DNA from 3 places in the Bacillus sp. JJ1521 genome. Region 2 is predicted to be linked to each of the others. Evidence: riboswitches for the same ligand, from Rfam matches in the RefSeq annotation. Region 2 holds a riboswitch; each other region holds the start of a gene.
The links. A riboswitch is a leader RNA that binds a small molecule or an ion and turns the genes downstream of it on or off. The one in region 2 is predicted to bind cyclic di-GMP.
Positions count from the first base shown of each region.

Region 1: another riboswitch for cyclic di-GMP. It lies ahead of V7147_RS17970 (hypothetical protein); the one in region 2 lies ahead of V7147_RS10655 (sensor domain-containing diguanylate cyclase).
Region 3: another riboswitch for cyclic di-GMP. It lies ahead of V7147_RS14190 (anti-repressor SinI family protein); the one in region 2 lies ahead of V7147_RS10655 (sensor domain-containing diguanylate cyclase).

Region 1 covers NZ_JBALOX010000140.1:2,373-6,943, forward strand. The annotation lists gene V7147_RS17960 (signal peptidase I) at 1-219, opposite strand, end outside; gene V7147_RS17965 (hypothetical protein) at 497-1,102, shown strand; cyclic di-GMP riboswitch class II at 1,277-1,358, shown strand; gene V7147_RS17970 (hypothetical protein) at 1,416-1,829, shown strand; gene V7147_RS17975 (DUF5305 family protein) at 1,844-2,956, shown strand; gene V7147_RS17980 (sensor histidine kinase) at 3,099-4,571, shown strand, end outside.
Region 2 covers NZ_JBALOX010000068.1:16,416-34,917, forward strand. The annotation lists gene V7147_RS10645 (hypothetical protein) at 1-428, shown strand, start outside; gene V7147_RS10650 (YxcD family protein) at 416-703, shown strand; gene V7147_RS10655 (sensor domain-containing diguanylate cyclase) at 968-2,158, opposite strand; cyclic di-GMP riboswitch class I at 2,285-2,376, opposite strand; gene V7147_RS10660 (ABC transporter ATP-binding protein) at 2,646-3,755, shown strand; gene V7147_RS10665 (ABC transporter permease) at 3,745-4,563, shown strand; gene V7147_RS10670 (ABC transporter permease) at 4,553-5,356, shown strand; gene V7147_RS10675 (ABC transporter substrate-binding protein) at 5,353-6,426, shown strand; gene V7147_RS10680 (MMPL family transporter) at 6,468-8,576, opposite strand; gene V7147_RS10685 (TetR/AcrR family transcriptional regulator) at 8,692-9,267, opposite strand; gene V7147_RS10690 (amidohydrolase) at 9,546-10,733, opposite strand; gene V7147_RS10695 (MFS transporter) at 10,796-12,235, opposite strand; gene V7147_RS10700 (amino acid ABC transporter permease) at 12,358-13,086, opposite strand; gene V7147_RS10705 (amino acid ABC transporter permease) at 13,102-13,752, opposite strand; gene V7147_RS10710 (transporter substrate-binding domain-containing protein) at 13,825-14,631, opposite strand; gene V7147_RS10715 (amino acid ABC transporter ATP-binding protein) at 14,653-15,381, opposite strand; gene V7147_RS10720 (TetR/AcrR family transcriptional regulator) at 15,642-16,217, shown strand; gene V7147_RS10725 (serine hydrolase domain-containing protein) at 16,241-17,332, shown strand; gene V7147_RS10730 (DUF4179 domain-containing protein) at 18,304-18,502, opposite strand, start outside.
Region 3 covers NZ_JBALOX010000096.1:5,071-9,641, forward strand. The annotation lists gene V7147_RS14180 (DEAD/DEAH box helicase) at 1-1,385, shown strand, start outside; gene V7147_RS14185 (YqhG family protein) at 1,363-2,157, shown strand; cyclic di-GMP riboswitch class I at 2,536-2,625, shown strand; gene V7147_RS14190 (anti-repressor SinI family protein) at 2,661-2,801, shown strand; gene V7147_RS14195 (helix-turn-helix domain-containing protein) at 2,932-3,261, shown strand; gene V7147_RS14200 (metallophosphoesterase) at 3,310-4,284, opposite strand; gene V7147_RS14205 (metallophosphoesterase family protein) at 4,365-4,571, opposite strand, start outside.

The DNA of each region.
Region 1 (4,571 bases), on a different contig from region 2:
TTTGAAAAAGACAATATCCCCTTCACTTATGTTGTCTTCTATATTGAGGTTTTCAACTATCACCATGTCGCCTCGTTCCCAAACAGGGTACATGCTATTTGATCGGATGACTGTTAGAAGGACAGGCTCTTTTGTGATAGCTGAACCAACTGCAGCAAGTAAGGTACATAAAACAACTGAAACTAATAGTACATTGATAACCTTGGAAAATAATTTCATAGAATTCCTCCTCACAATTTATTTTATTGTAAATTCAAAGTAGAATAAGCCTTCCAAAGTAGAATTCAACTGGTACAAAAGTATACCTTTTATTACAGAAAGTAGAATGATAGGGTGCTAAAAAGTGACCAAGATACTAGTAAAAAGTAGATTGCAAAAGTAGACGAATGATATGGAAATTGCACACTTGAGAGTGACGAAAGGAAGAGTAGAACCTTCTATACTAGGATTATAACGAAGGCTAACAAAGCCGGAAAAATAAAGGGAGGAATTTAAAATGAAAATGAAAAAAGGATTATTAATGGTAGTGTTCCTACTAGCCATCTCGAGTGTGATGGCGGCAATGTCTTACAACAAGGCAACTGTAACAAATGCTGCAGAATTGAAAATTGTTAATACGGATACTGCACTAGTAACACTCCAAAAAGACGCACCTTGGTCATGGGAAAATAAAACTGGGGCAAAAGATGACACAACTGTCATGAAGGATGGCGAACTTTTCTTTCAATTTGGTAAAGGAATTAATGGTGGAACTGGCGAAGCACAATTCCACGGTCTTCAGCCTAATAGTGAATACCAATGGAACCATGTATTTACAATTAGAAACAAATCCGCTGAAACAGTGAATGTAACAGTTCGCGCTACAGGCGACCTAGCACAATATGTTACATTTGGTACATCACACAACCCAAGAGCAGCATCTCCTGAGCCTACTTGGGGGAAACAAGGCAAATCTCTAGTATTTGAAAATGTAGGCCCAGAAGTTCGTTCTGGTTTACAGAATGTTAGAAGTGTCGCAGTGAAAATCAATATCCCTAGCGGCGCTAAAGTTTCACAAGAAGAAGTACTTGGATCTATCATTGTAGAAACTGAAGCAAAATAAGTAGATAGGATAAAGGAAGAATAAATGGTCCGCCATTATTCTTCCTTTTTTTTACTTTTAATATTTCTTTCGAGAAAAGGTTACAAATATTTACAAAAATAGAAACAAACGAATGCCATAATATAACAAAATTTTCAGAAAACAATAGTTATAATAGACTATGTAAAATGGATTATGTAATGGAAACTGTGAAATACGTCCTGTATCTGGGCACCTTGGGCGTATGGAGTTATTGGTGCAACCGGCCTGATTAAATTTGGACAAGTTGTTCAATTTAATTAGGCCATTTTTATTAAGTCGGGAGGGAGAATATTTGAAGCTAATCTTTTCTTTTTTGATAGTATTTTTGTCGATATCATTACTTCTAATTCAAACGAATAGTTTTTCAAGATCTGAAATCTCGAATGAGGCAATATTATCAATTGCCACTGAAGAAAATGCGCCTATTTCTGTAACTTATGGAAAAGATAATAGATTTACAGTCATAAATAGGACAGAAAGTTCCATAAAAATAGTGAGTATTGAATTACTAGATAATCCAGACCAAGCGATAATTGAAGCAGCTGAAATTGATTCTTATCAAATACGACCAGGAGGAGTTAAAGAGTTTGTTATACCTGGTAATCTAGAGGATCGAATTGGAGGAACGATAAAGCTAAACATCCACTGGGATGGTGGAAGAGCTGAAATTAAATCAACAATACCCGAACGAATTGGTGAAACATGAGAGAGGTGTTAAAAATGATAGAAGGTTTTTCAATTAAGCTAAAGAGATATAAAAACAAACTATCCATGGTTATCATAATTTTGCTGGTCGTATCTGTCGTATTTACAATCTATTCTTTTTTGCAGCCGGCAACAACTACTGTCCAGATTAATGACAATCTTGCACAAATTGAGACAGGTTTTGACTATAAGGCTGAGATTACACCAAACATCCTTTATCCAAACGGCGGGACAGTTGATGTGGGAGAAACATTCTTTAAAAAGATTACGGCAGCAATTCCCTTTCATTTAAAATCAACAATATATTCCGAAGGACAAGTTACTGCAATGGGAACACATGAAGTTCAATTGCTGATTAATGCAGGTGATATTTGGGAGAGGAAATTCCCATTAGAACAAAAACAAGCATTTGAAGAGAGAGGTACAGATATATTAGTAGTTGATCATACATATAAGATTGATCTTGAACAGGTTAAAGCATTTATAAAGCAAGTAGAAGAAGAAACAGGAATTGTACCAGGTCAGTATACACTTGAAGTATTGCCTAATATTCAGGGGACGATTAATGGTGTCGAAATCGAGGAGGATTTTCAGTTGCAGGATAGGCTAGTATTTCAATATTCATATGAAGAAATCCAGCTGGCTAGTGAAAAAAACTTTACATCAATGCTTACAGTGACTTCCTCAGAGGTAGCTCCTAATTTTATAAAAATATTTGGCAAAGCTTTCACTTTAAGTTTTGTACGTATAAGTAGCACCTTATTTTCAATTCTCTTATTATTAGTATTGGTTTATAGTAGGAAAAATTTAAAAGCAAACTCTATCTTAAATGAAACGTCTGAACTGGACATAATCAATAAACGATATGCAAATAGAATTATTCCAGTTTTACAAAAAATAAATCTAACCCAAAAATCAATTTTCGTGTTGGATTCTTTCAAGTCAATAATAAAAATTTCCGATGAAAAGGAGCTCCCTATTTTTTCAAATAGAGATGAAAAAGGAGATATTTCTTTATATTTTATTGTTGATGGGGATTATTTATATACCTATGAAACCGATAAGGTCAATAGAGTTTCGGATACTGAAAAAATAGCAGGTAGTGATAAAAAGTATGCTAGTGGTTAATATATTCTATCAATTCTTAAAAAAGGGTCCTACCAGCATAGTGAATCTTGTATTTGTTTTTCGATTTATTTCGCTTTCCCTGACATCTATCTTATATTTACTAGGGCCACAATCACCCTTTTACTTTAAAGTTGGTGTGGTTTTGTCTCTATGTGTTGCTGCTTGGATAATAACAGATATACAAAGGAAGTATTTTGAAAATAATACAATACTGAAGTGGACAGTGCTAGCTGAACTCCTTGGATTAACTTTATTGCTATTTCCCACGGGAGGTATTTCAAGTCCCTTTATATGGTATGCTCTTAACCCAGTATTAGTAGCTGCAAGCTTTCATACAACATATTTTTGCTGGGGAGCCTTAACCTTCTACCTAGGAAGCACAACATTAATTACCTATCAACTTTTTCAAATTGATATTGTTTTGCTATTGCAGGAAAAATCTAATTTTTATCTAGTTTGTTTACTTACAACATTGCTGGTAAAACTATTTTCAGATCTAACGAAGGAGTTATATGCTAAAAAGGTTTTGCTAAACAACCAGCAGTTAGAACTGGTAAATGTAAATAGAAATTTGACGGATATGAATCAAAAATATAAACAAACCATAGAACATGTAATGTCACTTTACCATCTTATGGAGAATTTTAATTCTAAGAAGAGTATAAATAAGTTAGTGGAAGAAGTAACTTTAGCTATAAAAAAATGTACACAAAGTGATGAAGTATTCTTTTGGATTACGGATCATAATCAAAAGAATAGCTTTATTGAAAATTTGACTAATAATCACCAATTAGAAAGTTATCTAAAAGGAAATTGGAACCAGATTCGAATGAAAAGAAAGACGTTTACTCACAAGATTAACAATGATTCATTTCTAATGAAAATCATTAGAAGCGCCAACAATGTTGGGGTTATAGGAGTAAAGGTCTCCCATGAAAATGACGAGAAAAATACCTTTCTATTAAATCGCCCATTTGAATACTTAGCTGAATTAAGCGAAATAATGCTTGAGAAGAAACATATGGATCAAATGATGGATCAAATGATTATCGTTGAAGAACAGAATCGCATTGCGAATGAAATCCATGATAGTGTATCTCAGAGATTGTTTGGTCTAGTTTGTGCGCTCCATAGCTTACAGATTAAGGGTAAAGATATGACTAGGGAAGAATTGAATCAAGAGTATAAGTTCCTTTCACGGTCAGCAAATACAACGTTAAAAGAACTACGTACAGCTATATATCGACTAAGCTCGGTGAAGAAGGGGGAAAAGCCTTTTCTTGTCCATCTTAAAAAATATTTAGATGAATACGCTAGATTAAATGACATAAGAATTAACTACCAAATATTTGGAGATGAAGAATTAGCTTCAGAAGGTTTAAAGCAGGCACTCTATCGCATAATTTGTGAAGCTTGTGGAAATGCGGTCCGGCATGGTGAATGTAATGTTATTGAATTAAAATTGTCATTTTTTGATGAGAAATTACTATTAGTTATTCAGGACGACGGCAAAGGAATAAATTTAACCATTGATTCCGACAAGAATGAAAAAGGAATTGGTCTAATCAATATGAGGAATATGGTCAACTCCTATTCTGGAACCATATACATTAAT
Region 2 (18,502 bases):
TAGTAGCACTTACTTTGATTCTTTCGCCACTTGGTAACTTTGTTTTCCAAGATCAAACAACAACAGTAGAAGCGAGAGGCTATAAATCAGGTAAACGAGGTTTTAATAATAATATTGGAAATACGAATAAATCTAACTTTCAAAAGCAACAAAAGAAAAAAGAAGAAAATAATGTTACAAACAAATCTACTACGCCTACAAGTCCTAAAGGCGGGTTCATGTCAGGCGGTTTAATGAAAGGTCTAATGCTAGGTGGACTTGCAGGATTCCTCTTCGGCGGTCTTTTAGGTGGAATGGGTATGCTTGGTTCGTTCTTAGGGTTAATGATTAACGTACTTGCTATTTATGTTCTAATTTCCATCATTCGCAAAATCTACGTAATGATAAAAGATCGAAAGAAAAATGAGGCGGATCCATGGCGACGCTAATTCTTTCCGAACAAGAAATCATTAATGCGGTCTGTGTCTATATCGGTTTGAAAAAGCAAGTAAAGCCAGAAGAAGTTGAAGTAGAACTTATGTATGACGATGATTACGGGTTCTCAGCAGAAGTATATGTGAACGATCGAAAACAGGTCCTCATCATGGCGAATTTAATTGAAGCGCTTCGTTTATGGTTAGGCGAATTTCTTAACAGAGACCCGTATGCAGGGATCAAGCTTGTGTTAGATGACGAAGAAGGCATTATTGCCCATATTAATTAGAAAAGCGCAAGGACCTCGAAAAGAGTAACATCGACTAACTACTGCTACGTCCTGTGGCAAGCGTCGATGTCAACACATCCTCGAAAATGCAATGCATTTTCTTCGTGCGATGATTATGCTGTCGAAGCCTTCCTTGTACTTTGCAAATCTGACAAGCATAAGAAAAGCCGGCGAGAAGGATGCCCTTTATCCTTCTTGACGGATTGGCTAGACCAGAGAGGGCCAGATAATGAGTAAAAGCTCATCCGTTCGGATGAGCTTTTTTTAATTCGCCAGGACGATGCGATTTTTTCCACTTTCTTTCGCAACATATAGTGCTTGGTCTGCCGCCTTCTTCAAGGAATCTACAGTCGTTCCATTATACGGATAGACACCAACACCTGTACTGATCGAAACCGTGATTTTTTCATCATCAATGATGAGTGGATGTTCATTATAATACTCTTTTAACGTAGCATAATTGTCCTTCACACACGTATCGATGTAGGTTTTAATGAGAATCATGAACTCATCACCCGCATACCGATAGCCTTCAGTCTTATCATTACATACCGTTTTTATCCCGTCCGCAAGTATCTTTAAATATAAATCACCAGCATCATGTCCAAAGCGGTCATTGACTTGCTTTAAATCATCAGAGTCAATCATCATAACAGTAATCTCTTTAGTATCCTCTTGAATTAATTTCGCTAAATCCTCATGGAATGCACGGTGATTTTTTAATCCGGTTAATTCGTCGGTACGGGACATCGTGTAAATTTTCGCATATAATCGAGCTGTTTCAATCGAGTTGATAACCTGTGCTCCAATCATTTGCAAAAGTTCCTCATGCTCCTTCCGATAAGCAAAGTCCTTAAAACATTGAGTCGAGATCACACCCTTTACCTGGTCATCAATCACAACCGGTACGAAAAGACAGGACCTCGTATCTTCGTCCCCTTCTCCCATTTTTGTATCAAATTCGATGTTTTGGTTTTGACTCTTAAGATGAACGATTTCACGTGTTTTAATAACCTTTGTTGTGTAATTCTCACCGAAATCGATCATACTTGGGGGAACCGGCTGGTCATTATCCATTATAAAAACTAATTGGATCTGTGGGTCACCTGGGTTATGCAAAGCAATATAAAATGCATCCGTTGGCATAACACGTGAAACCATCTCATATGACTTTTGAAGAAGAACGCTTTCATTTAAAGTTTTGCTGCAGATTTGGGCAAATTCATGTAGGATTCGGTAATGTTTGTTCATCCAATGCATGTTTTCCATTTGTTCGTTCATTTGTTGGAGCTGCGTTAAAAGGATGTTGGTAATCTCTTGTTCTTCTTGTTCCTGACATGTTTCATCAAAAAAGCTATGAATCTCGTCAGAAATCAAATTCTTTTCGGAACCAACTTTTTCGATTAGTTCACTTAGTTTTTTTAGTAGTTTCAGATTCTGGATGGTTTTCTCCATGTATAATCACTTCCACATTTTTTCTATCCAAGAGTCTAGTAAAATAGTAGCAACAGTGTGATAATTTGGTATAAAAAAAGACTAATCAAATACCGATTAATCTTCGTTCTTACGATACGAGTTATACTCGGCAACTGGCTGGCATGTCCGACTGGAAATTAGACTAAGCCCCTATAGTTTTGCGTCTTCATCTTTCAATGAATTTGCCTTTGCTTTATTTAATTAACTAATTAAAGATAGAGTATTTTAAATTGTACTATAATTATATTTCTATTTTTACTTTAGGTCAATGAAATTGACCTAAACTTTTTCTAAAAATGTGAATTTTTTCCTACGACCATTAGCCTAGTTTCTTTTTTCCAGTTATTGATTAAAGAGGACCATATATTTTTCGACCTTCATTAATATGAATATTATTGAAATTTTTGCCGATTCGTGTATAATTATGCCGGATTGCAGTAAATTTAATAGAAAGAAGGGGGTTGCTATGAACAGTATACCTATTATCCAATTTAATAATGTAACGAAACAATATGACAATGACCAACCTGTCCTGAACAATGTCAGCTTTGAAATTGAAAGAGGAAAATTTTATACCCTTCTTGGTCCTTCTGGATGTGGAAAAACAACGATATTGCGTTTGATTGCAGGATTTATCGAACCCTCAAATGGAGAGGTTTATTTTAATGGAAAAAAAGTAAATACCACACCTGCTAATAAACGTCAGGTTAATACGGTATTTCAGGATTATGCTTTATTTCCTCATCTTAATGTATATGAAAATGTTGCCTTTGGCTTACGTATAAAAAAAATGAAGCAATCAGAAATCGATAAAAAAGTGAAAGAAGCTTTAAGTTTCGTCAATCTTACTGGTTATGAGAACCGAGAAATTAAAGAAATGTCTGGCGGTCAGAGACAACGTGTTGCGATTGCTCGCGCGATTGTGAATGAGCCAGAGATTATTTTATTGGACGAACCCCTATCTGCGCTCGATTTAAAGCTTCGTACTGAAATGCAATATGAGCTACGTGACCTGCAGAAGCGCCTTGGCATTACCTTTATCTTTGTTACACACGACCAAGAGGAAGCTCTTGCGATGTCCGATGAAATTTTTGTACTTAATGAAGGAAGAATTCAACAAAGTGGTAGCCCGATTGACATTTACGATGAACCTATTAATCGCTTTGTGGCAGATTTTATTGGGGAATCCAATATCGTAAAAGGAAAAATGCATAAAGACTTTTTAGTTGAATTCGTTGGAAAAACATTTGATTGTGTCGACCAAGGCTTTTCAGACAATGAACCAGTTGAAATTGTCATCCGCCCAGAGGATTTAGAAATCACTTCCGTTGAAAAAGGACAACTTCAGGTCGTGGTAGATTCTCAGCTATTTAGAGGTGTTCACTATGAAATTTGTGGCTTTGATAAGGACGGTAATGAATGGCTAGTGCACTCTACGAAAAAAGCAAAAGTTGGCGATGAAATCGGACTTCACTTTGATCCTGAGGCGATTCATGTTATGCGTATTGGTGAGACAGAAGAAGAATATGATCGTCGTTTAGAAGCATATGTGGACGGGGAAAGCCATGGAAAATAAGCTTACTCGTAATATATATTTTATCCCTTATGCACTATGGATTCTTATATTTGTTATTGCACCGATTACGCTTGTCCTCTACTATTCGTTTTTTGATATTGAGGGCAATCTTTCATTCGTAAACTATAAAACATTTTTCACACCGATTTACTTAAAAATGACACTTAGCTCATTTTGGTATGCCTTTTTAATAACAGCTGTTTCTCTACTGATTGCATACCCTACAGCCTATTTACTCACAAGAACAAAGCATAAGCATCTTTGGCTGCTGTTAATTATCGCTCCATCATGGATCAATCTACTTTTAAAAGCCTATGCTTTTATCGGAATCTTTGGAGCCTACGGAACTGCCAATGCCATTCTTGAAGTGCTAGGGATCGGCTCAAGACAGCTATTATTTACAGACTTTAGTTTTGTGTTTGTATCGGTTTATATTTTTATTCCTTTTATGATTTTACCGATTTTCAATTCATTAAATGAGTTAAATCCCAGTGTATTGGATGCTTCTCGCGACCTGGGTGCATCTAAATGGACAACGTTCCGTCGTGTGATTTTTCCATTAACGATTCAAGGAGTAAAATCAGGCTGCCAGGTTGTATTCATTCCTGCTTTATCCTTATTCATGCTAACACGATTAATTGCAGGAAACAAAGTTATTACACTTGGAACTGCCATCGAACAACAATTTCTAGTCACACAGGATTGGGGCATGGGTTCAACCATTGCTGTCTTCCTCATTATTTTCATGGTTCTAATAATGGTGGCGACTGGAAACCGCAAGAAAAGAGGTGCTAAAAATGAGAGATAAACTTGCCATATCTTCAAAAGTATATCTATTTGTTATTTTCTTCATTTTATATGCACCGATTTTCTATTTAGTGTATTACTCCTTCAATAGCGGTGGCACGATGAATAATTTCGAGGACTTTACCTTGGATTGGTATAAGGAGTTATTAGGCGATACAAGATTACTAATCATTGTGTTAAACACATTTGTGATTGCATTGCTTTCGGCCCTTGTCTCAACAATTATTGGAGTGTTTGGTGCAATTGGGATTCACTCTGTAAAACAAAGACAAACTCAGAATACATTACTATCATTAAATAACGTTTTAATCGTTAGTCCAGACGTTATCATTGGTGCGTCTTTTCTAATTTTATTAACAATGGCTGGAATTAAACTAGGCTTTTATTCTGTATTACTTTCACATATTGCCTTCAGTATTCCCATTGTCGTTCTTATGGTATTGCCAAAATTAAAAGAAATGAGTCCGTCTTTAATTGATGCTGCAAAAGACCTTGGAGCAAGCCAGTGGCAGGTTCTATCAAAGGTCATTATTCCTTATATCACACCAGGGATATTCGCTGGATTTTTCATGGCACTTACGTATTCCTTTGATGATTTTGCCGTTACATTTTTCGTGACAGGTAATGGTTTCTCGACGCTTTCTGTTGAAATCTATTCCCTTGCACGCCGCGGAATCTCATTGAATATTAATGCATTATCAGCCTTATTATTCATCTTTACAATGCTACTTGTTGTCGGCTATTACTTTATCGCACAACGCGGTGGCACTCGTGGATTGGGGGTTCGAAAATGACGAAACTCATCCGTGCATTCATAGCTATCTTTCTTATCTCAGGTGGTCTGCTTTATCTTATTCACCATTTAAATTCGTCTCAGGGTCTCGCAAGTGGGAACACGTTGACGATCTATAATTGGGGAGATTATATTGATGAAGAATTAATTGACCGCTTTGAAGATGAAACCGGAATTAAGGTTATATACGAAACCTTTGACTCTAATGAAGCAATGATGACAAAAATCGAACAAGGTGGAACAACTTATGATATCGCAGTTCCATCTGAATATATGATTGATAAAATGCGCCAAGAGGACCTGCTCATCCCTCTTGACCATACAAAACTACCAAATTTAAAGAACATTGATGAGCGATTCCTGGATCTCCCATTTGATCCAGGGAATAAATATTCTGTTCCGTATTTCTGGGGAACGGTTGGGATCGTTTTTAACCCCACAATGCTCGATGGAAAAGAATTTACAAGCTGGAATGACCTTTGGGATCCTTCCTTAAAAAATGAAATTATCTTAGTCGACGGTGCCAGGGAAATCATCGGGATGGGGCTTAACACTCTTGGTTATTCGCTAAATGATACAAATCTTGCTCACTTAATAGAAGCAAAGGAAAAACTCATGACTCTTACTCCAAATGTCAAAGCCATTGTAGGTGACGAAGGAAAAGTCCTTATTCAAAATGGCGAAGCAGCCATTGGAATCGTTTGGTCTGGGGATGCTGCTGATATCATGTGGGAAAATGAAGATTTAGACTATGTGGTGCCAAGTGAAGGCTCGAACCTGTGGTTTGATAATATGGTGATTCCGAAGACCGCGAAAAACATCGATGGTGCTCATGAGTTCATTAACTTTATCTTGGATGCGGAAGTTGCAGCGCAAAACACAGAATATGTTAGCTACTCCACTCCGAACAAAGAAGCACTACAGTATATGCCTGAAGATATGGTGACTGATGAGCGATTCTATCCATCACCTGAGTTAACAGAGAGACTTGAGGTTTATGAAAATCTAGGGAAAATGAATCTTGCCGTCTATAACCAACTGTTCCTGGAATTTAAAATGGGACAAAACTAAATGAAGTCCTGCACACGTCACTGGTGCAGGACTTCTTATACTTACCTTTGTTTACTTACCTCTTTATCCTTTTCTAATAACACAATTAAACCCGGTAATAACACTCCACGAATCAGGAAGGTATCTAACAGAATCCCGACAGCTACTATAAAGCCAAAGACAAATAATAATTGGACGGGCTGTGTCATCAGAACAGCAAAGGTTGCAGCCAAGATGATACCTGCTGACGAGATAACTCCACCTGTTTTGGATACAGCGATTTGTACGGCTTCCTTAACAGAATGGCTTCTTCTCTCTTCCTGGTATCTGGAAATAAGCATAATATTATAATCGATGCCAAGTGCAACAAGGAACACGAATGCATACAATGGGACGCGATTGCTTATCGTATCGATATCAAAGAATAGGTTTGTTAGGAACATTCCTAATCCTAACGCCGCGAGGAAAGAAACCAATATAGTTCCCATCATATAAATTGGCATTTTAATTGACTTGGTAAGGACGATTAACATACCGAAAATTAAAATCGTTTCAAGTATGACAATCAAAATGACATCACGATTATTTGTTGAACGATCGTCCACTTTTGTCGCTGTTTCACCGGCAAAGTAAAGTTGTCCATCTAAACCAGCATTTGCTAAGATCGTGTCAGAGTTATTAATCAACTTCTCCATTGTATCCATGGTTTTGACATCATATGGTCCTTCTTCAAATGTTAAGCTAAAGTTTAATACCTTATTTTCATCTGCAGTCCCATTAATTCTTACATCACTCACAAGCTCCTGCTCTAATAGCTCATTTTGTAATGCATCCAGTTCTTCCTTCGTTACAGCCTCTTTTCCTTCATACAAGACCGTTGATGGTGCAAGATCACCCTTCGCAAATTTCTCCTCAATCAATTCATAGCCTTGCCTTGATGGCATGTCCTCTGGAAAAGACTTCATTGTATCAAATTCATATTTGAGATTGAACATGTTCGCTGCGGAGATTAGCAGGAAGATGGCCATTATCACAACGGATAGACCAGGCTTTTTGACAACCATTCTACCAATTTTGCTCCAAAGCGAATTGTTTTTTACTTTTTCATCCCCAACCTTCGGAACCTTTGGCCAGAAGGATTTTCTTCCGAATAGTGTAAATAAAGCCGGTACTAATGTAACTGAAGCAAGCATAATTACAACCATTGTAGTAGCAAAGGTTGGCGCAAAATTACTATAATCTCCAAGATCCGCAAAGAATAGTACTAGCATTGCTGCCAAAACAGTACCACCTGAGAAAAAGACCGGCATCCCTACCTCTTTCATGGCTACTCTCATGGCATCATATTTACTGTCATATCCCTTGAGCTCTTCACGAAAACGGGAGAAAACAAATAATGAATAGTCAATCACTGCCGCAAATAATAAAATCGACGCGATTGAAATGGTTTGGTTACTTAATTGTAATCCGGCCTTCCCTAATATACCGAGCATTTGCATGACAACTTCATACACAAAAACCGCAGCTAACAACGGTATTATTGCTAGTAGTGGTGAACGATAAATTACAATTAACAAAATCAAAATTAAGCCCACTGTTGAAAATATTAAAACAAGGTCTGCCCTTGAGAATAAATCAAGCGAATCCGTCGCAATCCCCGCAGGACCTGTCACATACAGAGTTAAATCTGTATTTTCCTCAACAACTTCAAGGATTCTATCCTTTGAATCCCTGATTTCCTTCGTTTCAAGTGACGCATCAAAGACCATTGGAAGCAAAGCTGTTGTTTGGTCTTCTGAGAAAAATCCAGCAGCAGCCTGTGGAGGTAACGATGCTAATGGAACAACCTGCTCCACCCCCGGAATCTTTGCTTCCTCGATATGATTGAATACATTAACAAGGTCTGCGTATTCCAATTGACCTTCTTTCGCTTGAAAAACTAAAATTCCTGGCGTTCCATCGCTATCCTTGAAATACTCATCTACCTTATTTTTTGCAAGTACAGATTTTGCATCCTCTGGTAGAGAATCAATCCTTGAAACCTCATAATCCTTTGCATTCGGCGCAAAAACGGCTAATACAATCGTAATGATCAACCAGGTCGCTAATGTAATCCACATTCCTTTTTTCGTGGTGACTTTATCTGTAATGGTTTGTAGCATCTGTTTCATAAATTTCCCAACCCCCAAGTGTGGTTTTTCAAAGTGACATGTCCGTCACTTTGAATCAAAAAAAATTGACACTGTTGTCACGATAATTATCTTTCATAAGTGACACCTGTGTCAATTAGGAATTTATAAAGATTCCATGACAAATCATTTTCTTAATCGACCCGACCCACACATCATGTGGAATGCCAAAGTGATTTGGAAGCGCGATTGATTGAAAAATGTATCCCAAAATTAGAGGTTCCGGTATGTTTGTGTTTAGTAAATTTTCATTCTTTCCCGCATGAATAAATCCCTGCATGTGTTGGTACATCTCAAGATGGTAGCTTTCAAGTTTCGCTATATTTTCTTTCACTTTTGCATTTATATGGACCGGAACACGTTTTCCAATTTCGATTAATTGATGAAGCTCTGGATTCTTAAACATGAGATTCAAAAGAAAGTCAAATTGGGCATGAAACCCTTCTATTAAGTTGATTTCCTTTAATTCATCAAGAAATTGTGCCATTTTAAAAAGCATATACTCCGTAATCAATTCTTCCTTGTTTTCAAAATATTTATAGATTGTCCCACGGGAAACTTGTAATTGATCTGCAACCAAACTAAACTGGAACCCTTCATAGTGATACACGAGAAGCAGCTCCTCAGTTGTTTGATAAAGTTCCTCAGTTGTAAATTTACGCTCACGTGCCATTTCTTCACCCCATACTCATTATAGAACAAGATTTTCAAAAAGAGAATGAGTTGACTTGGAATCGGCACTTCATCAGGATTTTAGGACTAGTACAGCTCCATTTTTATCCCACTCGACACTGCTCATTTTATTTAAACAAACGCTTGATTGAATTTGAAAACCGTTGATAAAATTGAAAAAACCCATTAAACAAACGTTTGTTTGAAAATGAGTTTTTCGAAAAATGGCCGATTAGTACAGATAAATGAACATAGAGAGAATGACCTGCTTCATCCTCCTTAATTTAACTCATAATATCCACAAACAACATGTCCCACTGCTTTTGCGGCGACAAGGAGTGCATCCTCATCGATATCAAATTTTGGATGATGATTGAAATACGGGTCCTTTTCTCCCTTTGGCGTACATGCAATGTAAAAGAAGCAAGAAGGGAATTTTTTTGCATAGTAAGCAAAATCTTCAGATGGTGCCATTGCTGGGAATTCCTTCACTTCTTTAATGTCATTGTCGTTGGCATTCATTAAATACTCTGCAACTTTTTCAGTTATTTCAGGGTCATTATATAGTGGAGGATAATCATTTTCGTATGTGAGTTCACATGTTACTCCAAATTCCTCTTCGATACCTTTTACAACCCGTTTAACTTCATGTTCAATCTTTTCCCTTGTTTCATCAGACATATAGCGAATATCTCCTTCAAGCTCTACGCTATCCTTGATGACATTAAACGTTCCTTTTCCATCGAATGAACCAATCGTAATCACACCGTTTTCAAAAGGGCTTAAACGACGGCTAATAACTGTTTGAACAGCTGTAACAAAATGAGCTCCAGCCACAATGGCATCATTCGCCAGATGAGGTGATGAACCATGTCCGCCTCTACCTTGAATTTTTAATTTCATATAGGCTCTACCGTTGAAAGAATACCCTGCATGGTACCCTACCAGTCCTGCCGGACCTAGTGGTAGTAGATGGATTCCGAAAACATTATCTAAATCATCAAGAATCCCAGATTCTACAATACTTTTTGCCCCGCCTGGCGGAACTTCTTCTGCATGTTGGTGAATAATTTTTATCGTGCCCGGAATTTCGTCTTTTAATTGAATTAGGCAATCTGCTAGTACTAACAAGTATGCTGTATGACCATCATGACCACATGCATGCATGACACCTTCATTTTTTGATTTAAATTCCACATCCGCTTCTTCAACAATGGGAAGTGCATCAAAATCCGCACGCAGTCCAATGTTTTTACCAGACTTTCCACCTTTTATCGTTACGACTATTCCATAGCCATTTCCAACATTAGATTGAATCTCTACATCTTTACCTTCATAAAAATCAAGAATGTATTGAGCGGTTTTTTCTTCTTTAAATGAAAGCTCTGGGTTTTCATGTAAATGTCTGCGAATTTCAATGATTTCATCCTTACGCGATTCTAACATTTCCATTAATTGATCTCTCATCATGCAGTACTCCTTTTCTATGTATGAAAACACCAAAATCATGGATGTCCTCAGCTATAAAGTTATTCTATCACAGGCTCTTTAGTTGTTAGTTTAGATGTACGATTCGGTTCGACTGCTTTGTCTGTTTTGCCTGCATCTTTTGGAACCATGAACATAATCGATAAAATCGATAAAATACCGAAGATTACATTGACAATGATCCCCACTGATGCCGCCCATTCAAGATTGCCAGTCGCTGCTATTGCCGCGTAGGCTGCTGTTGAAATTGCAACCCCGAATGCACTACCTAGTGAACTTGCCATTTTATAAACACCAGCCGCTTCGCCAACTTTACCAGCGGGTGCATTGGAAACAGATGTATCTGTTGATGGAGTTGCATAAATACCTAGTCCAAGACCAAATAATGCAAATCCAACGAACACAACAATTGTATAAGTAAGGCCCGGTAAGAATGTTAAGCCCATTATCCCTACTCCAATCGTCGTAATGGCAGCGCCCCAAATCATTGGCTTTTTTGCGCCAACTTTTTGTAGAATTTTTTCACCGACACGAATCATTGCGAGTACAGTTACTAAATAACCTAGTGACAACATTCCTGATTGGAATGAGCTAAAACCTCGCCCAACCTGTACATACGTATTCGCTACAACTAATGTACCTGCAATGGCATTCAGTAAAAAGTTAGAAACGGTGGCACCCGTATATGGTGCATTTTTAAATACGGCAAAGTCAATAAGAACGACATCTTTACTCTTCTCTACTTTAATAAATACTAATAGACCGATAATTGTTACAGCTATAAGACCAATTGAAATCCAGCTTGCCCATCCTAATTCTGATCCATATGTAATAAATATATTCAAAGCAATCATTGTAACGATAAAAATAGCTAATCCTGTGTAATCAAATTTAAAACGACCTGAGGATGGTTGTTTACTTTCTGGTGTATCTTTCAATAAAAACATACCAGCGATTGCAAAGATTATTGAAAAGATGAAAATCCATCTCCATCCTAATGATGTGGCAATTGCACCACCGGCAAATGAAGCAACTCCTGAGCCTCCCCATGAACCGATCGACCAAAAACTTAATGCTCGTTGGCGTTCTGCACCCTCGAAATATTCCTTCATTAATGCAATGGTTGAAGGCATAATACATGCAGCTGAAATACCAATAATTACACGTCCAATAATGAGCAATGCAGCTCCTTGAGTTATGACTAGACAAAGTGAACCAATAATACTTAAAACAAATCCAATATTGGCAATCTTTTTACGCCCTATTTTATCTGCAAGACCACCGGCAGCAACGATAAACATTCCTGAGAATAAAGCCGATAAGCTTATGGCAATATTCAGGGTCCCAAGTGAAATTCCTAAATCTTTTTGTACGGCAGGTACTACATTCACCATTGCTTGTGCAAACAGCCAGAATGTAATAACTCCGAACACAATGCCAATAATCATTTTATTTGTACCTTTATAACCTGTTTCCATGATAATTAACCTCCTTTGATACTATAATGCCCGTACTTAATGACTTAATTTTGTCCGAAATATGAAAAAAAATTCGTCAAAAATAAAAGAGCCAGTATCCAATGGATACTGGCCCCTTCACACTATTAGGATATGCCTCCTGAAACAGCTTCTTTGTTATTTAGTTGCTTTCTGCGCGAATTTCCTTTTCTCTGATCTGTGTCAAGACGTTTTTCTAACGCCCTTGAAAGAAGCGATAATGCGTAATTGACCACAAAATACATAAGTGCTACTAAAATATATATCGGAATGATATAGCTATCACCATTTGGACCAGCATATATACCTTGGGCATTATGTAATAATTCCGGTAATGCAATAATGACTGCGAGTGAAGTATCTTTTAGTAGGGCAATAAATTGACTAACTAATGGTGGGATCATTCTTTTTAATGCTTGGGGAAGAATAATATGCCACATTGTTTGCACATAGTTTAGGCCAGAAGACCGTGCAGCCTCAATTTGTCCCTTATTAATGGAATTTAATCCACTTCTGACAATTTCTGAAATCATCGCAGATTCAAACACAGTTAGTCCGACTATGGCAGCTGTCATAACACTCATTTTAATTCCTATTTGCGGAAGTCCAAAATAAGTGATAAAGATAATTAATATTAATGGCAAATTACGTAATGCCTCAATAATAACAGCAACAATTTTTGAAAAGATCACTATTTTTGCGTACCTTAATATTCCGAGTACACTACCTATAATAAAGCTTAAAACAATCGCAATAATAGCAACCTCTAACGTAACTAGAAAACCTTCCATTAAATATTTGATATTATGTGCAGAGTATGCTCCTATAAAATCCATTGTCTATCCCCCCTTTTAGTAGCTCCTTGCCAATCTTCGTTCAAGATGATTGACAAATAAGCTTAATGGGATGGTTAGTACTAAAAAAAACATTCCAACAAATATATACGTATCGAAAATTTGAAAGTTTTTTTGAGCAATAATATCACCGTAATACATTAATTCTCCACCGGCAACTACAGTCAAAATCGATGTGTTTTTTACAAGGTTAATAAATTGATTGCCGATTGGTGGAATCACAATTTTTACAGCCTGAGGTAAAATAATCAATCTCATCGTCTGAAGATAGGTAAGCCCTGAGGAACGAGCTGCCTCCATCTGACCTTTATCAACAGATTGAATTCCAGCTCTAACCGCTTCAGCAATAAAGGAAGCGGTATAGATTGAAAGTCCAATCGTTCCCGCAACAAAACCACTTAAATCTAAGTATTTACTTAATCCAAAGTAAAAGAAAAATATGATGATAATGAGCGGAATGTTTCGAATGAACTCAACAAAGCATGCGCCAAAAAAGTTTAAGATTTTGAACGGTGCTATCCTCATCACAGCAACAATTACTCCTAATACAAAGCTACCCATTAGTCCGATAACACTAATCTTTATCGTATTAAAAAAACCTTGCATAAATACATCAAAATTAGTTGTTAATATAGAGAAGTCTAGCATTTTCACCATCCTTTGTGTTTGACATGTTATGATTCAAGAGGGATGAGTAAAGTTTACTCATCCCTACTTTCATTATTCTTTTATCCATTTAGATTTAATGGTATCGTATTCGCCACTATCTTTTATTTTCTTTAGGAATTCATTTACATAGTCAGTGAATTCCTCATCCCCCTTGATGATGGCAATACCATATGGTTCTTCTGTAAATGTTCCACCCACCACTTCATAGTTGTCATCTTGTGCAGCCATTCCATATAGAATGGAGTTATCTGTTGTAAGTGCGTCACCTTTACCAGCTTTTAATGCCGTGAATGCTTCTGCATAGTTTTCAAATTCTAGCAATTCAATGTCTGGTGCTGCTTCTTTAACATTAGGACCAGATGTTGCCCCTTTTACTACTAGTACCTTCGAACCCTTCCCTAGATCTTCAACACTTTGGATGTCGCTTCCTTTTTTCACAAGTAACGATTGACCAGCATCAAAATAAACATCTGAGAAATTTACTTCCTTTTTGCGCTCCTCTGTAATTGTCATTGTTGCGATGATTGCATCAATATCTCCATTTTGGAGTTTTGGAATACGCGTTTTCGAAGTAATTTCTACCAACTCGACCTTATTTTCATCACCTAAAATTTCTTTTGCAAGTGCCTTTGCAATATCAACATCAAACCCTGTCACCTCACCACTTGCTGGATCCTTATAACCAAATAAATTCGTATCGTATTTAACACCTACAACGAATTTATCCCTGTCTTTAATTTTTTCTAATGTGCTCGTACTTTCATCACCTGAAGATTTGCTTGTTCCACACGCTGCTAGTAAAGCTGCAATTAATGTAAATACAACGCCTAAAAACAGAATTTTCTTTACATTTTTCATATGATTATCCCCCTATATATTTTAATGATTTAATACCCTTCGTAAAAAATCCTGTGCCCGCTCTGCCTGAGGACGAGCAAAAAACTCTGCAGGCTTTCCTTCCTCTACAATTTTTCCTTCGTCCATAAAAACGACCCGATTTGCTACTTCTCGAGCAAACCCCATTTCATGGGTTACTACCACCATTGTCATGCCATCATTAGCTAAAGATTTCATAACATCTAGCACTTCCCCAATCATTTCAGGGTCTAGTGCTGAGGTAGGTTCATCAAAAAGCATTACGTTTGGCTTCATCGCAAGTCCTCTTGCAATTGCCACCCTTTGTTGCTGTCCACCTGATAATTGTGATGGATAAGAATTTGCCTTTTCCGGTATACCTACCTTCTCCAAATAATACATGGCTGTTTCCTCTGCCTTTTTCTTGTCTTCACCAAGTACTTGCATAGGTGCCAATGTAATGTTTTGTAAGACTGTTTTATGAGGATAAAGATTAAAATGCTGAAACACCATTCCAATATTTCGACGCAATTCATTAATATTCGTTTTTTTATCATTCACTTTAATGCCGTTGACCTCTAGTTCACCATCTGTAATCATCTCTAGACGATTTATACAGCGTAGCATGGTACTTTTACCTGAACCGGATGGTCCAATAACAACAACTACTTCCCCTTGCTCTACTTCCAGGCTAATATCCTTTAAAACATGGAAATTTCCGAAGTGCTTGTTAACATGACGAAATGATATCAATCCAACTCCCCCCAATATGTATGTCCATTACAAGGTATGAAACAAATTGATAATTTATACAGATTTTTCAACTATTTCGATAATTCTACTTTGAAACAAATTTAGTAACTCCTCTTTTTTACTAAACCAGTACAACGCATATTTCAACATGAGTTATCCCGTATCCAATAATTGGAGAAAAAACTATTTACAAATGATGGAATATTGTATAACATATGATACATAACATATGTTATATAAAAATTTTAGGAGTAATTTTCATGCCACCAAGAACAAAATTTACAAAGGAAGCGATCATTGGCGCGGCCTTTGACATTGCAAAGACAGAAGGTATTGACAATGTTACAGTTCGAAAAATTGCTGATAAATTAGGAAGCTCCATTGCACCCATCTATGTGAATTTTACAGATGTAGAGGAATTAAAACAGGATGTTTTACTAAAGCTCCACAATATTGCTCAGCAAATGCTAAAGACACAATACAGTTCCGACCCTTTTCTAAATATAGGTATTGCTAGCCTAAAGTTTGCCAAAGAATACAGCGTCCTTTTTAATGACCTCATTTTGAACAGCAATCGTTACTTGAATCATGTTCAGCCCTCAAGAACGAATATTCTTGAAAATATGAAGCAATCATCTTCATTAAGCAGCTTTTCGGATGATGAACTAGGGGAAATTTTGTTTAAAATGCAAATTTTTCAATTTGGTCTTTCCGTCATGGCTGTGAATGGTATGCTCCCAGAGCAATTTGATGAAGAAATGATGATTCAAATGTTAGAAAGTGCTGGTAAGGATGTCATAACTGCTGCGCATTTGCGTAAAAAGGAAAAAGAATAAAGGAAAAAATGGGAGATGAGGAAATGGATAAGGTACAAATGGAAATTGAGCAATTTTTTAAGAAAAAAGCAGAGAAAGACTTAAAAGTTCAAAATGCGTATTTACGGGTATATTCGGAGAAGCACGGGATTGATTTCAATTTGACTGCAGGTGATGAAGCTATCCATGCTGAGCAGCCGTTTTATATCGCAAGTATTAGCAAACTTTTTACATCTGTACTGTTTGGACAATTAGTCGAACAGGGCTTCTGTTCATATGAGGACAAAATTTCACGGTACTTAGACTCAGATCTGCTAAATAATCTGCATATTTACAAGGAGAAGGATTATACAAACGAAATTAAAATCAAGCATTTGTTAAATAATACTTCAGGCTTAAATGATTTCGTAGAGGATAAGCCATTAAAGGGAAAGTCCATACCTGACCTGCTCGTTGATGAACCAAATCGAACATGGACTCCGCTTGAAGTAATCAAATGGACGAAAGAGAATATGAAAAATCATTTCCCTCCTGGAGAAGGGTTCCATTATTCCGATACGGGATATCATCTATTAGGACTCATTATTGAAAATATCACAGGGTTGTCCTTCCATGAAATGCTTAGAAAGAATATTTTTGAACCCTTAGAGATGAATCACTCCCATTTTTCCCGCACTGAACCATTAGAAAAGAGTCCATACGAAGTAGCGAAGTTTTATATCCGTAATACTGACATGACGAAAAAAGAGAGCCTGAGCATTTTGTATGCTGGCGGCGGTATCGTATCAACTACTAGTGACTTGTTAAAGTTCATGAAAGCATTAGTCAATGGTCAGCTTTTACAGAAAGAAACTATTGAAACAATGAAAAACAACTGGGGCAAGTTCTTTTTAGGAATTGACTATGGTTATGGATTAATGATTATTAAAACGGTTCCAGTGTTAATGCCAGCCAAATACAACTCCTGGGGAAATGCCGGTTCCACAGGCTCATTTATGTTCTACCATCCTGCAACCGAAGCTTATTTCATCGGCACCCTTAACCAATTTGGATATGGTCAAAAAGGGATTCGGTTAATGCTCCAAATAGCGGATAAGCTCCTTAAAACGACAAAGAAAGCTGAGGCATTATCGTAAAGGGCTCCGATTTCGGGTGCTTTGTTGTTAAAATACACAAGAATTGACGTATGAATTGGCATACGTTCTTTTCTTTATTTATCAAGGTTTCAACCAAATTCTATTAACTTTGATAGCAATGGCTATCTTTATTAAGATGGGCAATAAGTATTGTACAATTAAAAATGAGAGTCAGAACTTCTGTCATGTGCTACCTTTTTAAGCACCAACTTTATTGTTCTTAATAAGTTGATCGATAAAAAGGTGCAGATTTCTGCATCTAGGATCAAAAGGGTTCACACCTATCGGTTGGGGGATCAGTTTAAGTTTAAGCACCCGAGCTGATAATTAGACGGAAAAAATTCCGCTTAATTAGTAATTCTTTTTAATAGAGGCTGAAATAGACGGAGAGATTCCGCCTATTGACTGGAAAAGTTCGAAATTGGGTGATTTTGCTATGAATAGTCGGAAAATCTTTCCCCTTATTTTCCCTGAAACAAGCTCCATTCTACATTTAACCGTAAAACCTCCGTTAATTTTACTTTTGCTGATTACTCGATCAAAGACATGGAGTGAGTCTTAACTCAAAATTCCAAAAGACCTCATTTTGATGCATTACGTTTAAACCTTATCATAAGTATGCATCTAATAATGAAAACCATCCTAATCTTCAATGAAAACAGATTCAAATGCCTAATACTAGGACATTACCATAGTTTAAGCAAGCTTTTCACGAATCTTACGGACTAGTACAGCGCACTTTTCACCACACTTGAATCAACCTAATTGATTTAAACAAACGTTTGATTGAATTTGCAAACACTTGATATTACAAAGAAAACCCATTGAACAAACGTTTGTTTGAAAATGGGTTTTCTGGAAAATGGTCGATTAGTACAGATTGATTTTAAAAAATATTTAGATTCGTTTTTTCAACCATTTTTTTCGATAAATTAATCGGAATCTAGACCAGGAATGGTAAATATCATTTTTTAGTTAACTTTTAAATCAATTGTTTGATTGTATTCTTTTACATAGTGCATACCCTTAATTATGAGGAACTCCGGTTTATTATTTGTTTCAAATAATAATGTACGCTCTTTCATTTCGTCTTTTGGTTCTTTATGGTTAATCGTTGTTTTTAACGAAATAATCTCATTTTGCACCTCAATGGACACCTCATCAAGCAAC
Region 3 (4,571 bases), on a different contig from region 2:
GTGGACTTGTAAAAAAAGTGCTGATTCTTGTCCCAGCATCCCTTGTATCCCAATGGGCTTCAGAATTAAATCAAAAGTTTTATATTCCTGCAGTCCAGCAGAAAAAGAGCTATATGTGGGAGCAATATGATGTCATTGTTTCTTCTATTGATACAGCAAAAAGAAGTCCACATCGGGAAATTGTATATGAGCAGGATTACGATTTAATCATCATTGACGAGGCTCACAAGCTAAAAAACAATAAAACAAAAAACTATGAATTTGTTCAAAACTTGAAAAAGAAGTTTTGTTTACTATTAACAGCAACCCCGATTCAAAACCGAATTGATGAGATTTTTAATCTTGTATCATTGCTGAAACCTGGACATTTAGGGAATCAGGAAAATTTTGAGGAATCATTCGGAAAAAAGAGCCGCTCTATCGATGATCATGAGCATTTGAAGGAACTGGTCAATAAAGTAATGATTCGGAATCGTCGTGATGATACGGGAATAGAGTGGACAAAACGGAAAGTTGAGGCCGTACCAATTGAGTTTTCAGAGACTGAACAAGAGCTATATAATGCGATTTCTGCTTATCGGTCTAGCTTTTCAGGCTTTGCTTCAAGTATGTTCTCGATTCTGACCTTACAAAGAGAGGCTTGCAGTAGTCGTGAGGCCGTCTATTTTACATTGAAGAAGATGCTCGAGAAAAAGAATGAGGATGGCAGTGCTGCCGCCCCTACAGATATGGTATTGGGACTCATGAAAAAGGTTGAACAGGTAACGCAAAACTCAAAGGCAGAAAAAGCAGTTGAATTAATTAAGCAAATTGATGATAAAGTGATTATTTTTACGGAGTATCGTGCAACCCAAATGTATTTACAATGGTTCCTCCAGCAAAACGGAATTTCATCGGTTCCTTTTAGAGGCGGATTCAAGCGCGGGAAAAAGGATTGGATGAGAGAATTGTTTAAAGGGAAGTTCCAGGTGTTAATTGCAACTGAAGCCGGTGGAGAAGGAATTAACCTGCAATTTTGTAATCATATTATCAACTATGACCTCCCTTGGAATCCGATGAGACTCGAGCAGCGCATTGGGCGTATTCATCGTCTTGGTCAGGAAAAAGATGTTCATATTTATAATTTTGCAACCAAGAATACGGTTGAAGAGCATATTTTGAAGCTGTTATATGAAAAAATTAATCTGTTTGAGCGTGTCATTGGGCAGTTGGATGATATTTTAACAAGGCTCGATCTTGGTAATATTGAAGATCATATTCAGGACATCATGCTTCGTTCTCGGAGCGAGGGTGAAATGAAAATTAAGATGGAGAATTTAACTTCGATTATTAGTTTTGAAGAACAAAATGGTGGTGAGCAGCGTGCAGCAACAGGAAATCGTTAATTTTCTAGAGAAATATTTTATATCAAATCATTGTGAAATTCTTGAACGACATTCCGGGCATATGACAGTCCAATTGACAATTGATTTAGATAAGCAACTCATGAATCGCCCCTTTTATTGGACATATGTTGAAAAAACCGGTGGAGAACCGAATCCAATGAAGCTAACGTTAATTACAGACCGGGACCAAACACCCGAAAATGTAAAGGGTGACTTCATCCACTTTGGCGCCCCCCGTTTGCATCAAATTTTTGAATCAACAAAAAAACTAGCAAGCTACATTCGATTGTATCAGCAAACACCACCTGGAACCCAAGGAAACACACCACTTTACCCATGGATCGGGTTAAACGTGAAGGTTTCCTATAAAAGTGACCGTAAGCGTGATGTATTAATGTCACTCGGCTTGCAGCTTATTAACGGAATCATTGTTGAGGATTTTCAGGAGAAGATTGAAAAACTGCCACTTACTCCGAAAATACCAGATCTAACGTATACGATGTCCCCGTTGGTTAAGCCACAAAGTGGTATCAATCGACTTCAGCAATATGTGAGAGGTTTTGTGGAAACACAGGATCACGCATGGGCAGATGAAGCAAGACAGCGTTGGAATGAGGACTTAGCCCTGTTAGATGCTTTTTACGAGGGAATCGACGAAAAACCAGAAAGCTATGAAATTGAAAAAGAAGCACTAAGGGATCAGTACGAACCAAAAGTTCTTGTCGAAATCATCAATGGCGGATTGTTTTATCTTTGTCAAAATGCGATGTAATATAGCCTATCCTCATATTTGGGGGTAGGTTACATTTTTTTGGGGTGTTTTTTAAATAAATCGTTCGACAAATACCTTACATTTAATTGGAAAATTTACAAAAAGCCACATCGAAACGTCGTTATGTATTAACCCACCTCTTCTCATAGTTAACAAATCCTAGGTCCTTCTCCCTATCCTTCGAGTCTATTCTACATAAATAGGAAAAAGTGGGCATTTTTCGATGCATTGGACAAGTAATTGTTTGTGTTTTGTGAATATTTTGTAATCGACAGTTTTTTACAGAAATATTATTATCCATGTTTTATACTTCTAAATGTAATACAAAGGTTCTATACATATATGGACTATCGGTTTAGGTCGGTCAGCTGAGGTTCGAACAGAAAAAGGCAAACCTATTGAAAAATAGGGACGCAAAGTCACAGGTCTAAGGTTGGAGATTCCAATTACGACGGCTGGGTTGCCTGGAATACTAATTGTATTTTGGGAGGGTATTGGAAAGTATGATTAAAGTAGAAAACGAAACACTCGATCAAGAATGGGTAGATCTAATTTTAGAAGCACTAGATATGGGAATTAGTGTGAATGAAATCAAAGCATTCTTTGCAGAAAAAGCTGACGGGCTTGACTCATTGATTGGATAAAGAACAGTGAAACCCGCTCCTACTCCTAGAAAAACGTAGTTTCTCGCAAAATATTTGAATAATTCGTTCGTCATACAAAACAAACCTCTTCATTTTATGTTATAATCATAAATGGAGGAAGGTGGATTTTATGATTGGTCAACGTATCAAACAATACCGATTGCAAAGAAAATTATCCTTATCTGAATGCGCTGAAAGAGCTGGGGTTGCAAAATCATATTTAAGTTCCATCGAACGCAACCTTCAATCAAATCCTTCTATTCAATTTTTAGAGAAAATTTCCGCGGTCCTTGGGGTATCAGTAAATACTCTACTCCACGACGAGGATCACGAAGTTCAAATAGAAGATCTTGATTCTGATTGGGCACAACTTGTACAAGAAGCAATGAAATCCGGAGTTTCAAAGGATGAATTTAGGGCATTCTTAGAATTTAACAAATGGAAAAATACCAACAAATAAAAAAGCGCTTCAGGAGGGTGAAAAGGTTTCATCTCTTGAAGGGCTTTTTTATTTCCCTTTTAATGTTAATAGATTAATTTCCGGTGTATTAAATAAACGAAATTTCAAAAATGGTAAAGCATCACTGCTCCCTAATCCAGTACTAACATATTGCTTAGTTCCCTGATACTCCCACAGCCCTTTTACCCGATCCTGCGGTGGAAAAAGGCCATTCCTTCTGTACCATGGATCCGGGATGAAAATAGCCCCAATTATAGGGATACGTAATTGCCCCCCATGATAATGACCAGCGATAATGAGATCAAAATCACGCCACTTGGTTTCAGGGTCATTCTGAATAAAATTAATTCTTGGATCTGGTACAGGATAATGATTTAATGCGATTACGATGTCCTTATCCACTATTGTTTTATATGTTTCTTGTAATGTTGACCATTGATCCCGTATATAATCCACATACCAGGGTTCAAACTGATAACTAGGATATATAACTCCAGCCATCTTTTGTTCCGGGTTTTTGGTAATTGATAATTCAAAGTTAACGAAATGGACAGCATCTCCACCCATTTCAATCTTTGCACTGGTTTCTAATAAATAAACACCTCTTGCCTCCATCCCTTGAATAAATTTACCTTTTTGTAATTCTCCCTCAAACTGGTAACTATTAGGATCGGTATTTCCTGGGACAAACCAAGCATTCTCCTTATTTTTAATCCCTTCCAGTAGTTGATAAAAGCCGTCTACATTTTCACTTTCCGGATGATCCAGCATATCCCCAGTAAAAACAATTGCGTCATAATCCAATCCATTGATTTTGTTCACTAATTTGCTTTGGGAAGAACCAAATTCTTTTTCATGAAGATCACTAATTTGCAGAATCCGAAAGTTTTCTATGGAGTTTGGTAGGTCTTTCATAAAGATGTCTTGCTCAACAACTATAAATCGACGATTATCCCAAACGATAAATACTATGGTTATTAAAGTAATTAGGAACAATCCGATAATTACTCTTTTTTTCCTCAAGGTAGTACCTCCAGATTCAAATAATACCTACGTTCAAAATGGCGGTTAGTTCATTTTTTCCTATTCCGCAATTAATTGAACTAAACTTTTGCTTGTTCCAAAAGAGTAATCATTAATTCAGAATTGGGATAGTCCATTTCATCGAATTGTTTAATAACCTTTTGAACATCATAAGAAACCCTTACAATTCTACATTCGTAGTCATCTTCTCCAATATCAATTAGTGCATAAGAAGATTTATTTTGCCCATCGAAGGGCAGTCCAACACTTCCTGTATTTATTATGCA